2 regions of the Cupriavidus sp. USMAHM13 genome follow, and region 1 is predicted to be linked to the other one. Evidence: predicted binding sites of a transcription regulator. Region 1 holds the regulator's gene; the other holds the start of a gene.
What was found. Region 1 encodes NrdR, which represses ribonucleotide reductase genes. Its sites were predicted from a motif close to CACNANATNTNGTG; they were not measured.

Region 1 (10,372 bases):
TCGGCCGCTTCGATCGATACGGTGAAGTTGGTGCCGTGCTGGGTGCCGTTGCGGGACACCATCGGATGCAGCTCGAGCTGCGCGCAGCGCTCGGCGGTCAGCGTCAGGCAGATCAGGCCGCGGCCGAACCTGGCCATGAAATTGATGGCTTCCGGCGTGACGAAATCCGCTGCCAGAACCAGGTCGCCCTCGTTTTCGCGGTCCTCTTCGTCGACCAGGATGACCATGCGGCCGGCACGGATTTCGGCAATGATGTCTTCGGTACGGGCGATTGTCATGGAAGCTGGACGAAGCTGAAACGGAAACGGGCAGGAGGCGGACGGGCGTGCCCGGCAAGAGGCCGGGCCGAACGGTCGGCCGCTGGCGGGGCGGGCGCGGTCAAGGCCGGTATTGTACGCCAAGCGGGCCGCTCCGGCTTCCCGGGCGTGCCGATGCGGCCGGTCCCGCGCCCGGACCGCAGCAGGCTCCGCGCCCGCCTGAGCGGCCACGTCGGGCCGAAGCCCGGCGCGACAGGGCGGCGGCGCGCCGTCAGGCGTGGTCGGCGCGGCGGGCGAGCAGGCGCAGGTCGTCGCCGATCTGGCGCACCTCATGCCAGCGGAAAGCGGGCGCATCTTCCAGACGCGCCAGGGCGGGCAGGTTGAACATGCCTTGTGCGTCACCCAGCAGCCTGGGCGCCAGGTAGACCAGCAACTCATCGGCGCAGTGTTCGCGCACAAGCGAGCCATTCAGCTTGTTACCGGCCTCGGCGTGCAGCTCGTTGATGCCGCGCCGGCCCAGTTCCACCATCATCTGGTGCAGGTCGACCTTGCCTTGCGCATTGGCCAGCACGATCACCTCGACACCGCGCGCTTCCAGCTCGCGGCGGCGCTCCGGCGCGTCCACCGCGCAGAAGACCAGTGCCGGCCTGCCGAAGGGGCCGTGCTGGGGGGCCAGCATGCGAGCGTCCAGCGGGACTTCCAGCCGCGAATCGACCAGCACGCGCTGCGGCTGGCGCGGTGTCTCGACGGCGCGCACGGTCAATTGCGGATCGTCGTCGCGCACGGTGCCGATGCCGGTCAGGATGGCGCACGCGCGGGCGCGCCAGGCATGGCCGTCGTCCCGTGCCGCCTGGCCGGTGATCCACTGGCTGGTGCCGTCATGCAGTGCGGTGCGGCCGTCGAGCGAGGCCGCCACCTTGACGCGGACCCAGGGCAGGCCGCGCGTCATGCGCGAAACGAAACCGATGTTCAGCTCGCGCGCCTCTTTTTCCAGCAGGCCGCAGCGGACGTCGATGCCGGCCGCGCGCAAGCGCTGCAGGCCGCGTCCCGACACGCTCGGATTCGGATCCTCCATGGCGGCGACCACCCGTGCCACGCCGGCGCGGACCAGGGCGTCGGCGCAGGGCGGCGTGCGCCCGAAATGGCTGCAAGGCTCCAGCGTGACGTAGGCGGTGGCGCCGCTCGGGTCGAAGCCGCGCGCGGCGGCGTCCTTCAGGGCCTGGACTTCGGCGTGGTCCTGCCCGGCGGGCTGGGTGGATCCCTGCCCGATGACCTGTCCATGCTTGATCAGTACGCAGCCCACGCGGGGATTGGGCGTGGTGATATACAGGCCGAGCGTGGCGAGCGCCAGCGCCTGTTGCATGGCGGCGTGGTCGGTATCGGAGAACATGAGAGAAATCGCTTGGGTTCCGGTTCGGCTGGCGCGGCGGATGGGCCGGGGGGCCGCAGGCTCAGGGCGGGTCTGCGTTGCCGCAGTCGATATCCCGACCCGGCGTGCAGATGCGGATCCGGCCCTGCGCGCCGACCTTGAGATGCCGCTGCTCGTCCTGGCAGCGCAGCGCGAAGGTGGCAGCGAAGAAGCCGCCGTGCTCAGACCGAGAGTATCCCACAGCGCTCACACGCAAGGCGGCACCCTCGCCGGCGCCGCGCAGGCGCACGCGCAGACAGGCCTGCTGCAGCGGCACCACAGCCAGCGTGCCGTCGGCGTCGGCCAGGCGCAGGCGCCAGCCGCGGTCGAAACCGGTGGCGCCGGGCAGCGCTTCGAGCAGGACCTCCTGGCGCCGTGCCGCCGCGGTCGAACGAGCCAGCGCCAGCGAGCCGGCCAGGCGGTCCGCGGCATACACCACCCGCTGGCGTGCCAGCCACGCCTGCCAGGCGGGATAGGCCGTTGCGGCCAGGATGGCGAGCAGCGCCAGGCAGCAGAGCAGTTCAACCAGCGTGGCGCCGCGAGCTGCCCGGGGTGGGCCGGAGCAGAGGCAGGGGCGCATCTCAGCAGTCTCCAGGCAAGGGCTGAGGCGGTCCGGCGGCGCCGTCCTGCACCAGCCATTCGCCGGTGCTGCGCAGGATCAGCGTGCCGCAGCGGGGATCCGCCTGCATCGGTACCGCATGCAACTCCACGCAACGGTCGATGCCGGCCTGTGGGCAGGCGGCGGCCAGCAGCATGTGCCGCGCGGCGGCGGGCGGCGGCGGCACCGCGCGCGGCCATTGCCCCGCGACCGTTGCCGGCGCGTCAGGCGCAGCGTAGCTCGCCGTGGCGAGCGCGTGGCGTTCCAGTTCCAGCATGGCGGCGACGAGGGCAGCCTTGGCTTCCTGGCGGCGGCCCCGTTCGATGTGCTGCTGCCAGGCCGGCATCGCGATGGCCGCCAGCACGGCCACGATGGCCAGCGCGAACAGTAGTTCCAGCACTGTGAAGGCGGCCTGGCGGGGCCGTGCGGCAGGCCTGACCGGGTGGCCTCTCACGGCGCGGTCTCCACGGCCGGCGCAGGGATCAGCTCGCGCCAGCCCAGGCGCCCCTTGCGCCGGGAGGCATAGATGCGGTTCAAGGGGGTGGCATGGCCGCCGTCGATGGACCACAGGGTGTAGGCGGCATCTTCCCATTGCGGTGCCTCCGCCCGGGCGGGCGTATCGCCACGTCGCCGCGGCGCTGCCTGCGCGACCAGCAGGTGGGCATCCGGGCCGACGGCGCGGCCGGTCGTGTAATGCGCCGCGGCCTGTCCCGGTCCCAGGCTGCCGATCGACTCGCCGAGACCGGCGCCGACCAGGTAGCCGCGTGGTTGCCGGGCAGCGTCCACGGTGAGGATGGCGACATGGGCCGGTCCCGCCTTCAGCAGGTGCCGTACGCGTTCGCCGGGGTGCGGCAATACCAGTTGCCAGCCGGAAGCAGCGGATGCCGGGGTGCCGCCGGCGCGCCGCAGTACGCTGCCGGCGCCAGTCGTTTCGGCCAGCACTGTTGCGAGTGGCCGGGCTTCCTGCGCGGGTGTGCCCGTGTCGGCCACGGCGCGCACGGTGCTGCCGTGGCCGTAGACCACCAGAGGCCCGCTCGCGGTGGGGAAGATCAGCGGTGCAGCCGCGGTGCCCTGCGGCGCGAGCGGGTCAGCCGGGGCCGGCCGGGCATGCAGGCAGGCGGCAGGCTTGCCGGTGCCGGGCGTCTCGGCGACCGGCAGGTCCCATCGCCATAGCTGTGCTTGATCGTCCACCGCATACGCTGCCCGCGCCAGGCCGTCCGTGTCTTCCAGCACATCGGCGGCGAGGATGGCTGTGGCTTGCTGCCCGCCAGGGCAGGCCTCGCGCGGGAGGGGCAGGGTGAGGTCCGGCGCGCCCACGTCCAGTGGCAGCATGGCGAGGCCGGGACCATCGCCGCTGGCCGACGGGCCGGTCGTGGCCATCACGTGCCAGCGGGGCTGTTGCGGCTTGCCGAGGGCGAGCGCGCGCAGCGGCCCGGTGGCGGTCAATGCCAGCGCAGGCGAGGCGGCGCGTGCCAGCAGCACCGCGGGGGGCGGGCTGCCGGCGACGACGCGGGTGACATCGAGCACGTAGAGGGCGAGGGCGGCCGCCGGCGTACCACCGAGTTGCACGCTGCAAAGCAGGACGGTGCGCCAGGCACCGTCGAGCAGGCGGACGTCGGCGGCCTGCGGAGCCGGGCAGGGCGGGCCGCTCGGCGGCGCCTCCCCGGCGCCGGTGGTGAAGCGGGGTGGGGCGACCGCGGCAAGCACCGCGCCGGTGGCGGCGTCGAAGGCGCGCAGCCGGCCGTCGCCGGCGCCGAGCCAGACCAGGGCGGGGCGGTCGGCCTGGCGTGCCACGAAAGCGGCGTGTCCCTGCTGTCCCGGCAGCCAGGCGGGCGGAGGCAGGCTCACCGGTCGCGCAGGACGGCGCTCACCGGCTCCGGCCTGGCGCGGGACCGCTACCGTCACCCGCCAGCGGGCTGGCGCCGGCCCGGCCTTGTCGTCCGCAGGCAGGGCGCGCGCCGTCAGGCGTCCGTCCGCTCCTGCCAGGAACACCAGGCCGGCCGGCACCGCCGGCGTCGGCCGTCCGTCTGGGCCGGGGCCGGCGGTCGCGCGACAGGCCGGGGAGGGCAGGCAGGCCAGGCCGGCCGCCACGCCCAGCGCACCCAGCGTCGGCATGGCCGCCCCGACGAAACGCACGATGACGATGGCGCTCATGGCTGGAACTCGCTCTGCAGCACGGCGCGCGCCACGGCGCCGCGGCCCAGGCCGATGGCGGTAATGCGCAGGCGTGGCAGCGGGAGTGTCTCGCCGTAGCCGGAAGCCGGGGGGCTGTTTCCCGCGCTGTCGGGCAGGCGCTCGATCAGGTAGCGCGGCCGCAGGGTGACGCCGGCAGCCTCCGGCGGCAGCTGCGGCAATCGGTTGCCAGTGATGTCGCCGAAGCCGACGCCCATTTCGTGCAGGCCCTGGCCGGCCTCGAGCCAGGCCCGCCAGGCTGGCACGCCGCCGCGTTCGGTGCGGCACAGCCCTCGCAGCGGACCGCTGCCGCATTGTCCGGGGAGCGGCCAATCCGCCAGGCGTGTGCCGTCGCCGCTGGCCACCGCGCGCAGCGACTGGGCGATGTCGGCCTCGGCGTCGAGCAGGGCTGCCTCCGCCGCGTGCAGGGCGATCTCGCGCTCCAACTGCAGCGTGGCGAGTTGCCTGGCTGAAAGCAGGAAGGACAGCAGGGCGAGCGCGCAGCCTGCTGCCGATAGCAGCAGGACTGCCGTCGCCAGCAAGGTGGCGCCGCCGCGGTCGCACGCTCGGCATCGGCGCAGGGCCGGGCTGGGGTGGTGTCGAGGCGACGGGCTCATGGTGCGCCGTGCTCCATCGGGTTGCGCAGGCGGAAGGTGGCGGCGAAGACCTTGCGCACCAGTCCGTGACCATCGGCTGGCAGGAATACGGTGTCGCTACCGGGCGCGGCGGGCACGTCCTGCGGACGGCGCGGCAACAGGAGCAGGGGGGCGGCCGGGCCGGCGCCGGCCTGCGGCCGTTCGCCGCGCAGGACCATGGCCACCTGCACGGCACGTACCTGGTTCCAGGCGGCACCGCCGTCCTCGATCTCCGCGGCGGAAAGGAAGTCGTCGACGGCGCCGTCGCCATCGCGGTCCACGCCGTAGCGGAACTGCAGCGTTTCCACACCGCGCACGAGCGCGCCGGAGGTCCACGCGCCGGCCAGTGCCCGCCCGGCCCGCCGGCTGGGGTAGCGGCACAGCAATTGGGGCTCGCCATCGTTGCCGACGCCGAGATAGAGCAGGTTGGCCGCGGCATGTCCGGCGACCGGGGCACCGGCTTCGTCGACCGCCTGCATGGCAAGCGGGTAGCCGCCGCAGTCGGTCATGGTCCCGTCCGGGACGGTCGGGTCGCTGCCTTGCGCGCTGCCGCTCAGGCGAACCAGCAGGGCGTCGCTCGCGCCCGTGGCGCGCCGCCCGCAGGAAAGTGCCTGGCCGATCGCCGGCTGGCCGCAGTCGTCGCGCCCGCTGAGCACCGGCGGCGCGCCGGGTGGCAGCGCGGGGGCGTCGGCCGGACGCCAGCCGGCGTGGCGGACCAGGTGCGCCACGGCTGCCAGCGCGCGCTGGCCGCGTTCCTCGAGCAGGATGCGGTCCACCGCCAGCCGGTAGGCGGCCTGCAGCGCCTGGAAAGTGACGGCGGCCAGGCCCATCACCAGCAGGCCGAGTACCAGTCCGACCAGCAGCTCGACCAGCGACAGGCCGCGATATTGCCCGGTCCGCATGCCGTGCCCGCCGTGGTGGCGGCGCGCAGCGGGAGCCGGCGACGTCCGCGACCTGGCTTGGGAGTTTCGGCGGGCGCCGCCGGTCACGGACGGCTCCACAGCACGAGCGCCATATCCTGCGGCGCCAGGCCGGCGCGGGCCAGCCGCGCGACCGCCAGCCGGCGCCCGGCAGCGCAGCCGAGGCTGTCGAGGCGGTCGCAGGAGCGCAGCGCCAGTACGCCCGCGCCCTGGAGCGGGGGGAGTGCCCGCTCCGGCGCGTCGGCTTCGATCAGCTCGACCGCGGCGCGGGTGGCGGCGCCGAAGGCCTCGGCATGGCGCAAGGCCTGCAGTGCATGCGGCGAGAGCCCGGCGAGCGGCAGCATGGCCATGATGGCCAGGGCAAGCGCAGCCAGGCTTTCAGTCAGGACGTATCCGGGCCGCTTGCGTGGGTGCCGGCGGCATGGCAAGCGGCGCGCATGCGCGCCGGGGTGCGCTGGGGGCACCAGGTGGCGACGGCCGCGGCGGCCGGCCATCCCGCTGCGCCGGAACAGGCCTGCCCGGCCGCTGCGGATGGGGCGATAGCGGTGGCCGGCGCCGTCGGTGCCGCCGGGACAGTGGGTGCGGATGGGAGCAGGACCTGGCATGGCAGCCTCCGTCGATCTGGTTACCGGTCAGCATAGGGACTGGCTGCCGGACCGACGTGTCGGCCTGTCACGAGTTGGCGTCATCATGTTGCGCCCGCCGGCCTGTCGCCGAGGACCAGGATGCGATGGAGGCATGCCGGCAAGACCTGCCCCGGGTCGGCCGGTACACTACCCGGCATCCGCCACTTCAAGAACCTGGGCAGCGCCGGCAGCTACTCCGATGTCACGCATGGCGTGAACCGCAACTGCGTCAGCGCGGGCACGAGGTCAACACCTGCGCCGACGCCAGCCTGCCGGGCTGAAGCATCAACACCAGCCACGAGCCGGCGCTGGCGACGGCAGTCAGAAGCGTGAAGCGAAAGGGTTGAAGGGAGGCGGCGCTCAGGCCTTGCGGGCCGGGCTGGCGGAAATCTCTTCCAGCACTTCGCGGAATTCCGACACGTCCTCGAAGCTCCGGTAGACCGAGGCAAAGCGGATGTAGGCGATCTTGTCCAGCTTGCGCAGCTCGCGCATCACCAGTTCGCCGACCTGGCTGCTGAGCAGTTCCTTCTGGCCCAGCGACAGCAGTTTTTCCTCGATGCGGGTGATGGCATCGTCGATGGCCTCGGCCGAGACCGGGCGCTTGCGCAGCGCGGTGCGCATGGAGTCCTTGAGCTTGGCGCGGACGTAGTCCTCGCGCGAGCCGTTCTTCTTGACGATGGCGGGGAAGAACAGTTCGATGCGCTCGTAGGTGGTGAAGCGGCGGTCGCAGGATTCGCAGCGCCGGCGGCGGCGCACGGTGTCGCCCTCTTCGGACATGCGGGTGTCAAGCACCTGCGTGTTGGAATGACCGCAGAAGGGACATTTCATGCCTGACCACCTTGGGATGTATGGAGCGGCTGCGCCGGCCGTATTGTGATTCTGTCATGGCGCGCCCGCCTTGACGAGGGGCGGGCGGGCATGCCGGCTGCCGGCATGCCCGAGCCTGGCGCCGCCCGGGCGGGCGGCGGGGCAGGCGGTCTTAATGCCTCAACCGTAGACCGGGAAGCGCTTGGTCAGCGCGGCGACCTGCTCGCGCACGCGCGCGATATTGGCCTCGTCGTGCGGGTTGTCCAGCACGTCGGCGATCAGGTTGGCGACCTGGCGGGCTTCTTCTTCCTTGAAGCCGCGGGTGGTCATGGCCGGCGAGCCCAGGCGGATGCCCGAGGTGACGAAGGGCTTTTCCGGGTCGTTGGGGATGGCGTTCTTGTTGACGGTGATGTGCGCGTCGCCGAGGATCTTCTCGGCTTCCTTGCCAGTGATCTGCTTGGCGCGCAGGTCGACCAGCATCACGTGGCTCTCGGTGCGGCCGGAGACGATGCGCAGGCCGCGCGCGATCAGGGTCTCGGCCAGCACAGCGGCGTTCTTCACCACCTGTTGCTGGTAGGCCTTGAACTCGGGCGCCAGTGCTTCCTTGAAGGCCACGGCCTTGCCGGCGATCACGTGCATCAGCGGGCCGCCCTGGATGCCGGGGAAGATGGCCGAGTTGATGGCCTTCTCGTGCTCGGCCTTCATCAGGATCACGCCGCCGCGCGGGCCGCGCAGGCTCTTGTGCGTGGTGGTGGTGACGAAGTCGGCATGCGGCACCGGGTTCGGATAGACGCCGGCGGCGATCAGGCCGGCGTAGTGGGCCATGTCGACCATGAAGTAGGCGCCGATGGACTTGGCCACGCGGGCGATGCGCTCGAAGTCGATGCGCAGGGCGAAGGCGGACGCGCCGGCGATGATCAGCTTGGGCTTCTTTTCCTGGGCCAGTTTTTCCAGTGCGTCGTAGTCGATGTCTTCCTGGGCGTTCAGGCCGTAGCTGACCACGTTGAACCACTTGCCGCTCATATTGAGGGCCATGCCGTGGGTCAGGTGACCGCCTTCGGCCAGGCTCATGCCCATGATGGTGTCGCCCGGCTTCAGCACGGCGAAGAACACGCCCTGGTTGGCCTGCGAGCCGGAATTCGGCTGCACGTTGGCGGCTTCGGCGCCAAACAGTTGCTTGACGCGGTCGATCGCCAGTTGCTCGACGACGTCGACGTACTCGCAGCCGCCGTAGTAGCGCTTGCCGGGATAGCCCTCGGCGTACTTGTTGGTCAGCTGCGAGCCCTGCGCGGCCATCACGGCCGGCGAGGTGTAGTTTTCCGAGGCGATCAGCTCGATGTGATCTTCCTGGCGCTGGTCTTCCTTCTGGATGGCGGCGAAGAGTTCCGGATCGATCTGGTCGATCGTATAGCGGCTGCGTTCGAACATGGCGGGATTCGTCTTGAAAAGGGGATCCGACTTGGCTTCGGGGGTAGGGCGCGCGGGGGAAGGCACATGCGACCTGCACCGGCCTGGTTGCGGCCGGCGCAGGGCGCACCCTGCTTCCCATTCGCTGCCCAGGCGAGCGGCAGGCGTCTGAACTTCACGCCAGAGAACTTGCGCTTCCTCGTGGTAGTGCCCACTGACTTCGCCAGTCGCGCAAGATGGAATGGTTGGCGCGAGTCTACGCGAGCCTCGGGCCGGCCGCAAGCGGCGCGGCATGGCTGTGGCGGGCAGGCCAAGGGTTTACGTCAATGTCGCGCACGGCTCCGCTACAATCGCGGCCATGACGAACTTTGTCTGGACCCTGCGCGTGTATTGGGAAGATACCGACGCGGGCGGCGTAGTGTTCTACGCCAACTACCTGAAATTCTTTGAACGCGCCCGCACCGAATGGCTGCGGTCGCTCGGCATCGGCCAGCAGGCCCTGTCCGACGAGGCCGGCGTGGTCTTCGTCGTCAGGAGCACGGCGGTGGAATACAATGCGCCCGCCCGCCTGGACGACCAGATCGAGATCCGGACCCGGATTGAACGGGTCGGGCCGGCCTCGGTCCAATTCGCCCAAGAAGCGTGGCGCGGGGAGCAGCAGCTGGCGACCGGCGCCATCCGGGTCGGCTGTGTAGACAAGTCCACATTTCGACCCGCCCCCATCCCCGCCCCCGTCCTCGCAACTATCAAGACCGCCCGATGAATCCCGTGACCGTCTCGCAAGACCTGTCCATCGTTTCGCTGGTGCTGCATGCCAGCCTGCTGGCGCAGGCCGTCATGGCGCTGCTGCTGGTGATGTCCCTGTTCTCGTGGACCTACATCTTCCGCAAGCACATGGCGCTGCGCGCCGCGCGCAGCCAGACCGAAGGCTTCGAGCGCGATTTCTGGGCCGGCGGCGACCTGCAGGCGCTGTATAACAGCGCGGTCAACAACCGCCACAACACCGGGGCGCTGGAACGCATCTTCGAGTCCGGCATGGGTGAATTCCTGAAGGCGCGCGAGCGCAGCAACGACGCCGGAGCGCTGCTCGACGCTGCCCGCCGCGCCATGCGCGCGGCCTACCAGCGCGAGATGGATGTGCTGGAATCGCATCTTCCCTTCCTGGCCTCGGTCGGCTCGGTCAGCCCCTATATCGGCCTGTTCGGCACCGTGTGGGGCATCATGAACGCCTTCCGCGGCCTGTCCAATGTGCAGCAGGCCACCCTGGCCTCGGTGGCGCCCGGCATCGCCGAAGCGCTGGTGGCCACGGCCATCGGCCTGTTTGCCGCCATTCCCGCGGTGATCGCCTACAACCGTTATGCGACCGAGATCGATCGGCTGGCAATCCGTTTCGAGAGCTTCATGGAAGAGTTCCTGAACATCCTGCAGCGCCAGACGCGCTGATCGCCAGCAAGGAGCCAAGCTATGGCAGCCATCCAGCGTCGCGGCGGCTCGCGCCGCCGCGCCAGTGCCGAGATCAACGTCGTGCCGTACATCGACGTG
Region 2 (10,372 bases), 350 kb from region 1:
CACGGCTTCAACCGTCCGGTGGGCGGGGGCGCGGGCGAGCCGCGCTGGCTCGGCCGCTGGCTGGACCTGCTGCCGCCGCTGCTGACGCTGGAGAAGCTGCTGTTCCGCCTGATCGGCGCCGGCTTCGTGCTGCTGACGCTGACCATTGCCTCGGGCCTGCTGTTCTCCGAGCAACTGTTCGGGCGGGCCTTCCGGCTCGACCACAAGACGGTCTTCGCCCTGCTGTCCTGGGGCATGTTCTGCGGCATCCTGATCGGCCGGCGCTTCTACGGCTGGCGCGGGCGCGCCGCGCTGCGCTGGGTGATCGCCTCCTTCGGCATCCTGCTGCTGGCCTACGTCGGCAGCCGCTTCGTCATCGAAGTGATCCTGCATCGCGTCTGAGGCCCGGCATGGCACGCATCTTCCTTCTCCTGGCCGTGGTGCTGGGCATGTTCTGGTGGCTGCGCAACCGCGCCGAGGAACGCCTGCGCGCGGAGCGCCGGGCGGCGCGCTCGGCCAGGCCCTCCCCCGATGACGGCAGTGCCAGCGAGGCGATGGTGCCGTGCGCGAGCTGCGGGGTGCATCTGCCGCGCAGCGAGGCGATCGCCTATCGTGGCCTGCACTATTGCCGGCGCAGCCACCTGCCGGACGACAGCGGCCCGCCCGCATGAAGACCCGGCAGCCCGCCGCGCCGCCAGCCGGCGTGCTGCATGCCATGCTGCAGACTTGGCAGCAGGCCGAGCCGCCGGAATTCCACTGGCGCCTGCTGCACTACTTCTGCTGGACGCGTCTGGCCGTCGGGCTGCTGCTGCTCGGCTACATCTGGCTGCCCTCCCAGCGCGGCGAGATGCTGCAGGCCCTGCCGGAGGCGCCGTGGACCTGGGCCAGCCCGATGCGCCTGGTGCTGTCCTACCTCGCGCTGGCGCTGGCGATGGCTGCCGCCGCGCTGTGGCGCCGCCGCTTTCATTTCCGCGTGCGCTTGCAGGTGCTGGCCGACCTGCTGCTGCTGGCGCTGCTGTTCCACGCCCTGGGGCGCCATGGTGACGGGCTGGCCATGATCTTCCTGCTGCCGGCGCTGGAGGCCGGTGCGCTGACCAGCCTGCCGTTCGCGCTGTTCGCCGCCGCGGTGTCGGCGCTGACGGTGCTGGGCGAGCCGATGATGCAGACGCTGGTGGCGCGCCAGACCGCGCCCGCGCTGCTTGGCGCCGGCCTCTACGGGCTGGTGTTCATGATCGCGGCGCTGCTGATGTACCTGCTGGCCAACCGCCAGCTGGCACAGGAGCAGCTGGCCCTGGCGCGCGAGCGCGAGCTGCGGCTGCAGCAGCTGGTCAACCGGCTGATGGTCAACGACATGCAGGACGGCGTGATGCTGCTGCGCGCCAATGGTGCCGTGGTAGCGGCCAATCCGGCCGCCGTGGTGCTGCTCGGCGTGCAGCCCGCCGAGCGCGGCGGCGATCCGCGCGCGGCGGGCGCACAGCGCGAAGCCATCCTGTTCGACCTGCGCCGCATCCCGCGGCTGCAGCCGCTGGCGGAAATGCTGCGCGACTGGCTGCGCAGCCGCGACGACGCGCCGCGCATCCTGCAGTTGCTGCCCCTGCCGCTGCGGCCTTCCTCGGGCGGCGGGCCCATCCTGCACACCCGCCTGCGCCTGCGTTTCCTGCTGCCGGGCGTGGCCGGCCTGCGCTCCACCTTCGCCGCGTCCCTGTCGACGCACACCCTGGGCTCGGCATCGTCGATGCGCACGGCGGCCTGGAACGAGATGTCGCCCGAGGCGGCTGCGCGCCTGCGCCTGGCCATCGCGCAGAACGAGGCGATGTCCTGGAGTCCCGAGGACGAAGCCCTGCTGCGCAGCGAGATGCGCGACACCGTGCTGGTGCATATCGAGAGCTGGGAGCGCATCGCCGAGCAGGTCCAGCAGGAGAAGCTGGCCGCGATGGGACGGCTGGTGGCCAGCGTGGCGCATCAGATCCGCAATCCGCTGGCGGCGATCAGCCAGGCCAGCGAGCTGCTGGCGGACTCCGGACGGCGCGGCGCGCGGGCCGAGGGCGACGTCGACGCGCGCCTGCTGCGCATCATCAGCGACAACGTGCGGCGGCTCGACCAGGTGGTCTCGGACGTGCTGCAGATGTCGCGCCGCCCGCGTACCGAGCGCAGTGCCGTGGACCTGAACAAGGCGCTGCCGGAAATCGTGGCGCGCTGGCGCGCGGAGATGCGCTCGCGCTCGGCGCGCGCCGAGGCGGTGGCCGGCGCGGCGCCGCCTGCGGGCCCCGGCCATGAAGTCAATGCCAATGCCATCCGCCTGACGGTCGATGTGGCCAGGCCGGTCATCTTCGAGCCGTCGCAGCTGCAACAGGTGGTCGGCAACCTGCTCGACAACGCCTGGCGCTACTGCAGCCGCCGGCCCGGCGCGATCCGCCTGCTGGCGCATGCGCTGGACCAGCACCATGCCGAGCTGATCGTCTGGAACGATGGCAGCGAGGTCTCGCGCGAGCACCAGCGCAGCCTGTTCGAGCCCTTCTTCACCAGCAATGCCCAGGGTACCGGCCTGGGATTGTTCATGGCGCGCGAGCTGTGCGGCGCCAACGATGCCCAGGTGCGCTACGGCACCATTTCGCTGGAGGCGCTGCTCGAGCGCACGGGGATGCTGGCGCCGGCCGCGCGCGATACACTGCCGTCCAAGGCCTTCGTGCTGACCTTGCGCATCGACACGCCGGAGACCGGCGGCACCTGAGGCCGGCCGAGCCTCCCGTCCAGACCGACCACGCGACCCAGCGCCCACTCCACCGCACGCCGCCCATGCCGTTCCGACCTTCCGGCCCCGATCCCATCCTCGTCATCGACGACGAAGCCGATCTGCGCGAACTGCTCGACATCTCGATCCGCCGCATGGGCCATGACGTGGTGCTGGCCGGCTCGCTGGCCGAGGCGCGCGAAAAGCTGGCCCGCGGGCACTACAGCCTGGTGCTGACGGACATGCGGCTGGGCGACGGACTCGGCATCGAGATCGTGCGGCAGCTGTCGAGCGCGCCCGAGCGCGTGCCGGTGGCCGTGCTGACGGCCTACGGCAGCGCCGACAATGCGGTCGAGGCACTGAAGGCCGGTGCTTTCGACTACATCGCCAAGCCGGTCTCGCTGGAGCAGTTGCGCAACCTGATCCTGAACGCGCTCGGCCGGCAGCAGCGCGACGGCGCGGACGTGTCGGCGGGCGATGCCGCCAACCGGGCCGCGGACCTGCTGCCGGGCCATTCGGCGGCCATGCAGGAGGTGCGGCGCGCGCTGGCCCGGCTGGCGCGCAGCATGGCGCCCATCGTGATCAGCGGCGAATCCGGCAGCGGCAAGGAGCGTGCCGCGCGCGCCATCCACGCCATCAGCGCGCGCGCGGCGCATCCGTTCGTGGCAGTCAACTGCGGGGCCATTCCGGAGACGCTGATGGAGTCAGAGTTCTTCGGCTACGTCAAGGGCGCCTTCACCGGGGCCGACAGCGAACGCGGCGGCTTCTTCCATGCCGCCAACGGCGGCACGCTGATGCTCGACGAGGTGGCCGACCTGCCGCTGGCGATGCAGGTCAAGCTGCTGCGTGCGCTGCAGGAGCGGCGTGTGCGCAAGATCGGCGCCAGCCGCGAGGATCTCGTCGACGTGCGGGTGGTCTGCGCCAGCCACAAGGACCTGGCCGCCATGGTGGCGGCGGGCCAGTTCCGCCAGGATCTCTACTACCGCCTCAACGTGCTGGAACTGCGCATGCCCACGCTGCGCGAGCGCGCGGAAGACGTGCCGGTGCTGGCGCGGGCCATTCTCGCCCACCTGGCCGGCCGCTACGGCGACCCGCGCGCCAAGCGGCTGTCGCCGGCGGCGCTCGAGCGGCTGTCGGCCTACCGCTTTCCCGGCAACGTGCGCGAATTGGAGAATCTGCTGGAGCGGGCCTACGCCTTCGCCGAGGGCGAGCACATCGACGTGGCCGATCTCGGGCCGCTGGAGGCAGGCACGGAGCGCCCCGGCCTGCTGGCGCCGCCCGCCGCGCCCGCGGCCTACTATGCGCCGTGGCCGGGCGGCGCGCTGTGGGCGCCGGTGGCAGCGCCCGCGCTGGCGCCCGTCGCCCTGCCCACCGGACTGCCGGCGGCACCGGAGCCGGTGCCGGTGCCGACCGCGTCCGCGTCGGTCGTGCTGGCCGACGATGCGATCGGCGCGATCGGCGCGCCCGTGGTCTTCCCGATCGACCTGCCGGCGCGGCTGGAGGCGCTGGAGCGCAGCCTGATCCTGCAGGCGCTGCAGCAGACCGGCTTCAACCGCACGGCGGCGGCGCCGCTGCTGGGCCTGAGCTTCCGCCAGCTGCGCTACCGCATCCAGCAACTCGGCATCCGCGGCGACGGGCGCGAGGAAGCGGGCGAGGCCCTAGATGCGGCGGACGGCATCGAGGGCACCGAGATATCGGGATGCACCGACCCGCTGGCCACAGGGAGGCACGATGGCTGAGCGGCGTTCCAGGTACCTGCGGCCCGCATTGCGTCCCGGCGCCGACGGCTGGGTGGCGGCGGCGCGCCGCGTGGACTCGCCGAATTTCGACGAGCGTCCCGCCGGCATGCCGGTCGGGCTGGTGGTGCTGCACAACATCAGCCTGCCGCCCGGGCAGTTCGGCAGCGGCGACATCGAGGCCTTCTTCCAGAACCGGCTCGACGCCACTCGCCATCCCTTCTTCGCCACCATCCACGACGTGCGCGTGTCGGCCCACTTCCTGGTTGCGCGCGATGGCGAGCTGATCCAGTTCGTCTCCTGCAATGCGCGCGCCTGGCATGCCGGCCTGTCCGATTTCTTCGGCCGGGAGCGTTGCAACGATTTCTCCATCGGCATCGAGATCGAGGGCTGCGACGACCTGCCGTTCACGGCCGCCCAGTACGACACGGTGGCCGCCCTGGTGCGGGAGCTGCTGGCAGCCTACCCCTCGGTGGGCGCGCTGGCCGGTCACAGCGACATCGCGCCCGGACGGAAGACCGATCCGGGCCCGCACTTCGACTGGGACCGGCTGGCCGGCGAGGCTGGCCTGGCGCCGGCGCTGCTGCCTTACCGCACGGTGAGGCCGGCTGGCAAGTGAATCCTGACGGTGCTTGTGGCTATCGGCTGCCGTCGGCCAATCGAAAAAATTTCTCTACAATATGCGCCCCCGCACCATGCGGCGCCCAAGCCTTGCGCTATGCGGCCTGGCGGCCATGCGGCAGCGCGCAAGGCCGGCACCGCTCGGCAAAAACTAAGTTGTCAAGACTGGTCAACGCGTGTCGTTTCACTATACTTAGTCCAGTTTTCTGATCCGGCCACTATATCTAGTGGTCGGGCAGCGTGCTCGCCTGGATGTGACTCAGGGGACGCAGCCGTCGCGATGCAGGCATCGCGCGGCCGGCGGCCCGGGACACCGGGCGTCCAGTCTTTCGAGTCCCCTGCAGATGTAGCAAGCCGCTTGCCGTTCCGGCCCCGTGCCGGCGGTGGGATTGTTCAGTGCGCATTTGCTGGGGACTCTGTCGTTTTCACCCCGGGAAACAGGAGTGCTTCATGCAGACGGCCCAGAACGAAATCACAGCCGGCGTGGCCAATCCCGCCGGCGCTGCAGCGCCCCAGCAGTCGACTGCCGCCGCTAACAGCGGCTACCAGGATCACAAGATCATCCGGCGCAACGGCGCCGTGGTGGCATTCGAGCCCAGCAAGATCACGGTGGCCATGACCAAGGCCTTCCTCGCCGTCAACGGCGGGCAGGGCGCCGCTTCCGCGCGCGTGCGCGAGCTGGTCGAGCAGCTGACGCAGGGCGTGGTGCGCGCGCTGCTGCGCAGCCGTCCGAACGGCGGTACCTTCCATATCGAGGATGTGCAGGACCACGTCGAGCTGGCGCTGATGCGCTCGGGCGAACACGAGGTGGCCCGTGCCTACGTGCTCTACCGCGAGAAGCGCACGCAGGAGCGCGCCCAGGCCAGCGCCCAGGCGGTGGCCCGCGTGCAGCAGGGCGGCGTGACGGTCAACGTCACCGACGGCGGCCAGAGCAGGCCGCTGGACCTGGCCGCGCTGCATGCGCTGATCGACAACGCCTGCAGCGGCCTCGGCCAGAGCGTCAGTGCCGAGCCGATCCTGCGGGAAACGCTGAAGAACCTGTATGACGGCGTGCCGATGAGCCAGGTCTACGACTCGGCCATCCTGGCCGCGCGTACCCTGATCGAGAAGGACCCGGACTACAGCCAGGTCACCGCCCGCATCCTGCTGCACACCATCCGCAAGGAAATCCTCGGCGCCGAGGTGACCCAGGCCGAGATGGCGACGCGCTACGCCGAGTACTTCCCGAAGTTCATCGCGCGCGGCATCCAGGCCGAACTGCTCGACGAGAAGCTGGCCACCTTCGACCTGGCCCGCCTGGGCGCGGCGCTCGACGCCTCGCGCGACTTCCAGTTCAACTACCTCGGCCTGCAGACGCTGTACGACCGCTACTTCCTGCACATCGATGAAGTGCGCATCGAGATGCCGCAGGCCTTCTTCATGCGCGTGGCCATGGGCCTGGCGCTGAACGAGGCCGACCGCGAGGCGCGTGCCATCGAGTTCTACCAGCTGCTGTCCTCGTTCGACTTCATGTCGTCGACGCCGACGCTGTTCAACTCGGGCACCCAGCGCTCGCAGCTGTCCTCGTGCTACCTGACCACCGTGTCGGACGACCTGGAAGGCATCTACGAGGCACTGAAGGAGAACGCGCTGCTGTCGAAGTTCGCCGGCGGCCTGGGCAACGACTGGACCAATGTGCGCGCGCTCGGCTCGCACATCAAGGGCACCAACGGCAAGTCGCAGGGCGTGGTGCCGTTCCTGAAGGTGGTCAACGACACCGCGGTGGCGGTCAACCAGGGCGGCAAGCGCAAGGGCGCGGTGTGCGCCTACCTGGAGACGTGGCACCTCGACATCGAGGAATTCCTCGAGCTGCGCAAGAACACCGGCGACGACCGCCGCCGCACGCACGACATGAACACGGCGAACTGGATTCCCGACCTGTTCATGAAGCGCGTGATGGAGAACGCGGAATGGACGCTGTTCTCGCCGTCGACCTGCCCGGACCTGCACGACAAGGTCGGCAAGGCCTTCGAGCAGGCCTACCTGGGCTACGAGGCCAAGGCCGCCAGCGGCGAGCTGAAGCTGTTCAAGAAGATCCCGGCGGTGCAGCTGTGGCGCAAGATGCTGGGCATGCTGTTCGAGACCGGCCATCCGTGGATCACCTTCAAGGATCCCTGCAACATCCGCAGCCCGCAGCAGCACGTGGGCGTGGTGCACAGCTCCAACCTGTGCACCGAGATCACGCTGAACACCAATGAGAGCGAGATCGCGGTCTGCAACCTCGGCTCGGTCAACCTGGTGGCGCACCTGAAGCAGCAGGCCGACGGCAGCTACGTGCTCGACCACGCCAAGCTGCAGAAGACCATCCGCACCGCGATGCGCATGCTCGACAACGTGATCGACATCAACTACTACGCGGTGGACAAGGCGCGCAATTCCAACCTGCGCCATCGTCCGGTCGGCATGGGCATCATGGGCTTCCAGGACTGCCTGCACGTGCTGCGCTTGCCCTATGCCAGCGACGCCGCGGTGCAGTTCGCCGACACCTCGATGGAAGCGGTGTGCTACTACGCGTACCAGGCCTCGACCGAACTGGCCGAAGAGCGCGGCCGCTACAGCAGCTACGACGGCTCGCTGTGGGATCGCGGCATCCTGCCGCAGGACTCGCTCAAGCTGCTGGGCGAGGAGCGCGGCGGCTACCTCGACGTGGACCTGTCCTCGACCATGGACTGGGACAGCCTGCGCGCGCGCATCAAGCAGCACGGCATGCGCAACTCGAACTGCATCGCGATCGCGCCGACGGCCACCATCTCGAACATCATCGGCGTGTCGGCCTGTATCGAGCCGACCTTCCAGAACCTGTACGTCAAGTCGAACCTGTCGGGCGAGTTCACCGTGGTCAACGACTACCTGGTGCGCGACCTGAAGGCACGCGGCCTGTGGGACGAGGTGATGGTCGCCGACCTGAAGTACTTCGACGGCTCGCTGGCCCGCATCGACCGCATCCCGCAGGACCTGCGCGATATCTATGCGACGGCCTTCGAGGTGGAGCCGAGCTGGCTGGTGGAAGCGGCCAGCCGTCGCCAGAAGTGGATCGACCAGGCCCAGTCGCTGAACATCTACATGGCCGGCGCATCGGGCAAGAAGCTGGACGACACCTACAAGCATGCCTGGCTGCGCGGCCTGAAGACCACCTACTACCTGCGCACCATGGCGGCCACCCACGTGGAGAAGTCCACGGTGACGCGCGGCTCGCTGAACGCCGTGTCGTCGGGCAGCGACGGCGGCTCCGCGCTGGACGCCGCCGCGGCATCGGCCCCGGCCATGCCGGAGGCCGAGGGCGCGGTATGCACGATGCGTCCGGGCGACCCCGGCTTCGAGGAATGCGAGGCTTGCCAGTAAGGCGGTAGGGCAGGGCACGGGCCCGCCGCAGCCGGACGGCTGCGGCGGTGCTCCCAGCCAGCACGGGCCGGTGCCGGGGTTTCCCGGCACCGGCCCGTTTCCATTGGTGCGCCGGGTTTCGGGTTGCCGGCGGCCCCGCCGTCGGCCGGCCGGGGGTCGCCTAGACTGGAACAGGAGCCGCGCCGGGCACGCGCCTGCGTCGTGCCGCGCGGCGGCATGGGGGCATATCGTGGAAGGCTATCAGATCACCCTGTACACGGTCGAAAGCCGGCGGCACCGCGGCAAGCAGCTTTCCCACTGGCTGATGGAGGTGATGCGCGACCTCAAGCTGCAGGGCGCGACGCACCTGGTGGCGGCCGAGGGCATCGGACACCATCACCGGCTGCACAGCTGGCACTTCGTCGAACTGACCGACCGGCCGGAGCAGATCACGTTGATCGCGACCGCGGCGGAGGCCGATGCCCTGTTCGCGCGGCTTGCCGAGGAGCCGGTGGAGATCTTCTATACGCGTTCTCCGGTGGAGTTCGGCCTCGCAGGCGGCGGGGCGCGCGCGCATTGAGCCGGGCGTCGCCGGGGTGGCAGGCGCGTCCCAGGGCTGGTACGGGGCCGCCCTGCTCAGGCTTTTGCGGCCAGCTCCGCATCCAGCGCTTGCGCCCGCTGCACGGCCGGCCGCGCCTGGAAGCGCTCCAGGTAGGCGCCAACCGCCGGCGAGCGCGGCATCAGCTTGAAAGCGCAGATCCTGCCGAGCGCGCTGCCCCACAACACGTCCGCCGCAGTGAAGCGTTCGCCGAGCAGCCAGGGACCTGGCTGCAATTGCTGTTCGATCGCGCCGACCACGGCCTCATAGCTGCCGTAGGGCGACATGCTGGCCGGGCCCGCTTCGCGCTGCATCGCGCGATCGACCATGGCCGGTTCGAAACAGGAGCCGTAGAACACCATCCAGCGCAGGTAGGCGCCGCGCAGCGGATCCCCCGGCGCAGGCGACAGGCCCCGCTCCGCGTAGAGTTCGGCGAGGTACAGGAAGATCGCGGCCTGCTCGGTGACGATGCTGTCGCCGTGGCGCAGCGCGGGCACCTTGCCCATCGGGTTGAGCGCCAGGTAGGCCGGTTCGCGTTGCTGCATGGCCTTCAGGTCGAGTACCTGCAGCGTGTGCTCGGCCTGGAGTTCCTCGATCAGGATGCGCGCGCCGGCCGAGCGGCTGTTAGGGGCGTGGAACAGCGTAATATGACGATTCGTAGACATCGCGGACTCCGCAGGAACGAGGTGAGGGAAGAACTCCGGATTGTTTTTATAGGCGTGCGCGTCCTTCCGGTCTTGGAAAAACGCGCATGAGCACGCCGCTGCGGCCCGTGACCGAACGGCCCAAGGGCGTTGTCGCGCCAACGTCGGCCAGCCGCAAATTCCGCCTGGCGCGCTACCAGCCGCCGGCCGGCCTGGCAGCCTTTCTCGACCATGCCTGGCTGGTGGAGTGGGATCTGCGCGGCCAGCCTGCCTACACGCAGCGAACCTTGCCCTATCCCTGCGTCAATCTCGTGTTCGACGCCGGCCGCACTGCGCTCTTCGGCGTGGTGCGCGGCGCCTTCGACTACACCTTGGCTGGCCGGGGCCGCGCGCTGGGCCTGCGATTCCGTCCCGGCGCCTTCCGCGCCGTGCTGGGCCGGCCCGTGCACACCGTCACCGACCGCGTGCTGCCGTTGCCGGCGGTATTCGCCGGTCTCGATGACGAGGCGGCTGCCGGCTTCGAGCGCGCGGTGCTCGAAGCCGGAGACGATGCCGCCATGGTCGCTGCCGCGGCGGACTTCCTGCAGCCCCGCCTGCCGCCGCCGGATGCGCGCGTGGAGAGCCTGCAGGCCATCCTGGCGCAGGCCGCCGGGGATGGGCTGCTGACCCGGGTGGAAGCGCTGGCGGAGCGGGCCGGCATGAG

Region 2: the regulator NrdR is predicted to act here: its motif matches at 5,284-5,297, upstream of BKK81_RS17365 (ribonucleoside-diphosphate reductase subunit alpha).

What each region holds. Positions count from the first base shown of each region.
Region 1 is NZ_CP017751.1:3,569,251-3,579,622, reverse strand. Features, by position in the region: gene ribBA (bifunctional 3,4-dihydroxy-2-butanone-4-phosphate synthase/GTP cyclohydrolase II) at 1-278, opposite strand, end outside; gene ribD (bifunctional diaminohydroxyphosphoribosylaminopyrimidine deaminase/5-amino-6-(5-phosphoribosylamino)uracil reductase RibD) at 529-1,647, opposite strand; gene BKK81_RS15800 (GspH/FimT family pseudopilin) at 1,709-2,245, opposite strand; gene BKK81_RS15795 (type IV pilin protein) at 2,247-2,717, opposite strand; gene BKK81_RS36450 (PilC/PilY family type IV pilus protein) at 2,714-4,417, opposite strand; gene BKK81_RS15785 (pilus assembly protein) at 4,414-5,052, opposite strand; gene BKK81_RS15780 (PilW family protein) at 5,049-5,972, opposite strand; gene BKK81_RS35445 (hypothetical protein) at 6,056-6,595, opposite strand; gene nrdR (transcriptional regulator NrdR) at 6,977-7,444, opposite strand; gene glyA (serine hydroxymethyltransferase) at 7,604-8,851, opposite strand; ZMP/ZTP riboswitch at 8,971-9,071, opposite strand; gene ybgC (tol-pal system-associated acyl-CoA thioesterase) at 9,189-9,593, shown strand; gene tolQ (protein TolQ) at 9,590-10,273, shown strand; gene tolR (protein TolR) at 10,295-10,372, shown strand, end outside.
Region 2 is NZ_CP017751.1:3,921,632-3,932,003, reverse strand. Features, by position in the region: gene BKK81_RS17390 (cytochrome C assembly family protein) at 1-381, shown strand, start outside; gene BKK81_RS17385 (PP0621 family protein) at 390-650, shown strand; gene BKK81_RS17380 (sensor histidine kinase) at 647-2,710, shown strand; gene BKK81_RS17375 (sigma-54-dependent transcriptional regulator) at 2,776-4,449, shown strand; gene ampD (1,6-anhydro-N-acetylmuramyl-L-alanine amidase AmpD) at 4,442-5,065, shown strand; gene BKK81_RS17365 (ribonucleoside-diphosphate reductase subunit alpha) at 5,518-8,448, shown strand; gene BKK81_RS17360 (DUF190 domain-containing protein) at 8,678-9,007, shown strand; gene BKK81_RS17355 (glutathione S-transferase family protein) at 9,064-9,690, opposite strand; gene BKK81_RS17350 (AraC family transcriptional regulator) at 9,777-10,372, shown strand, end outside.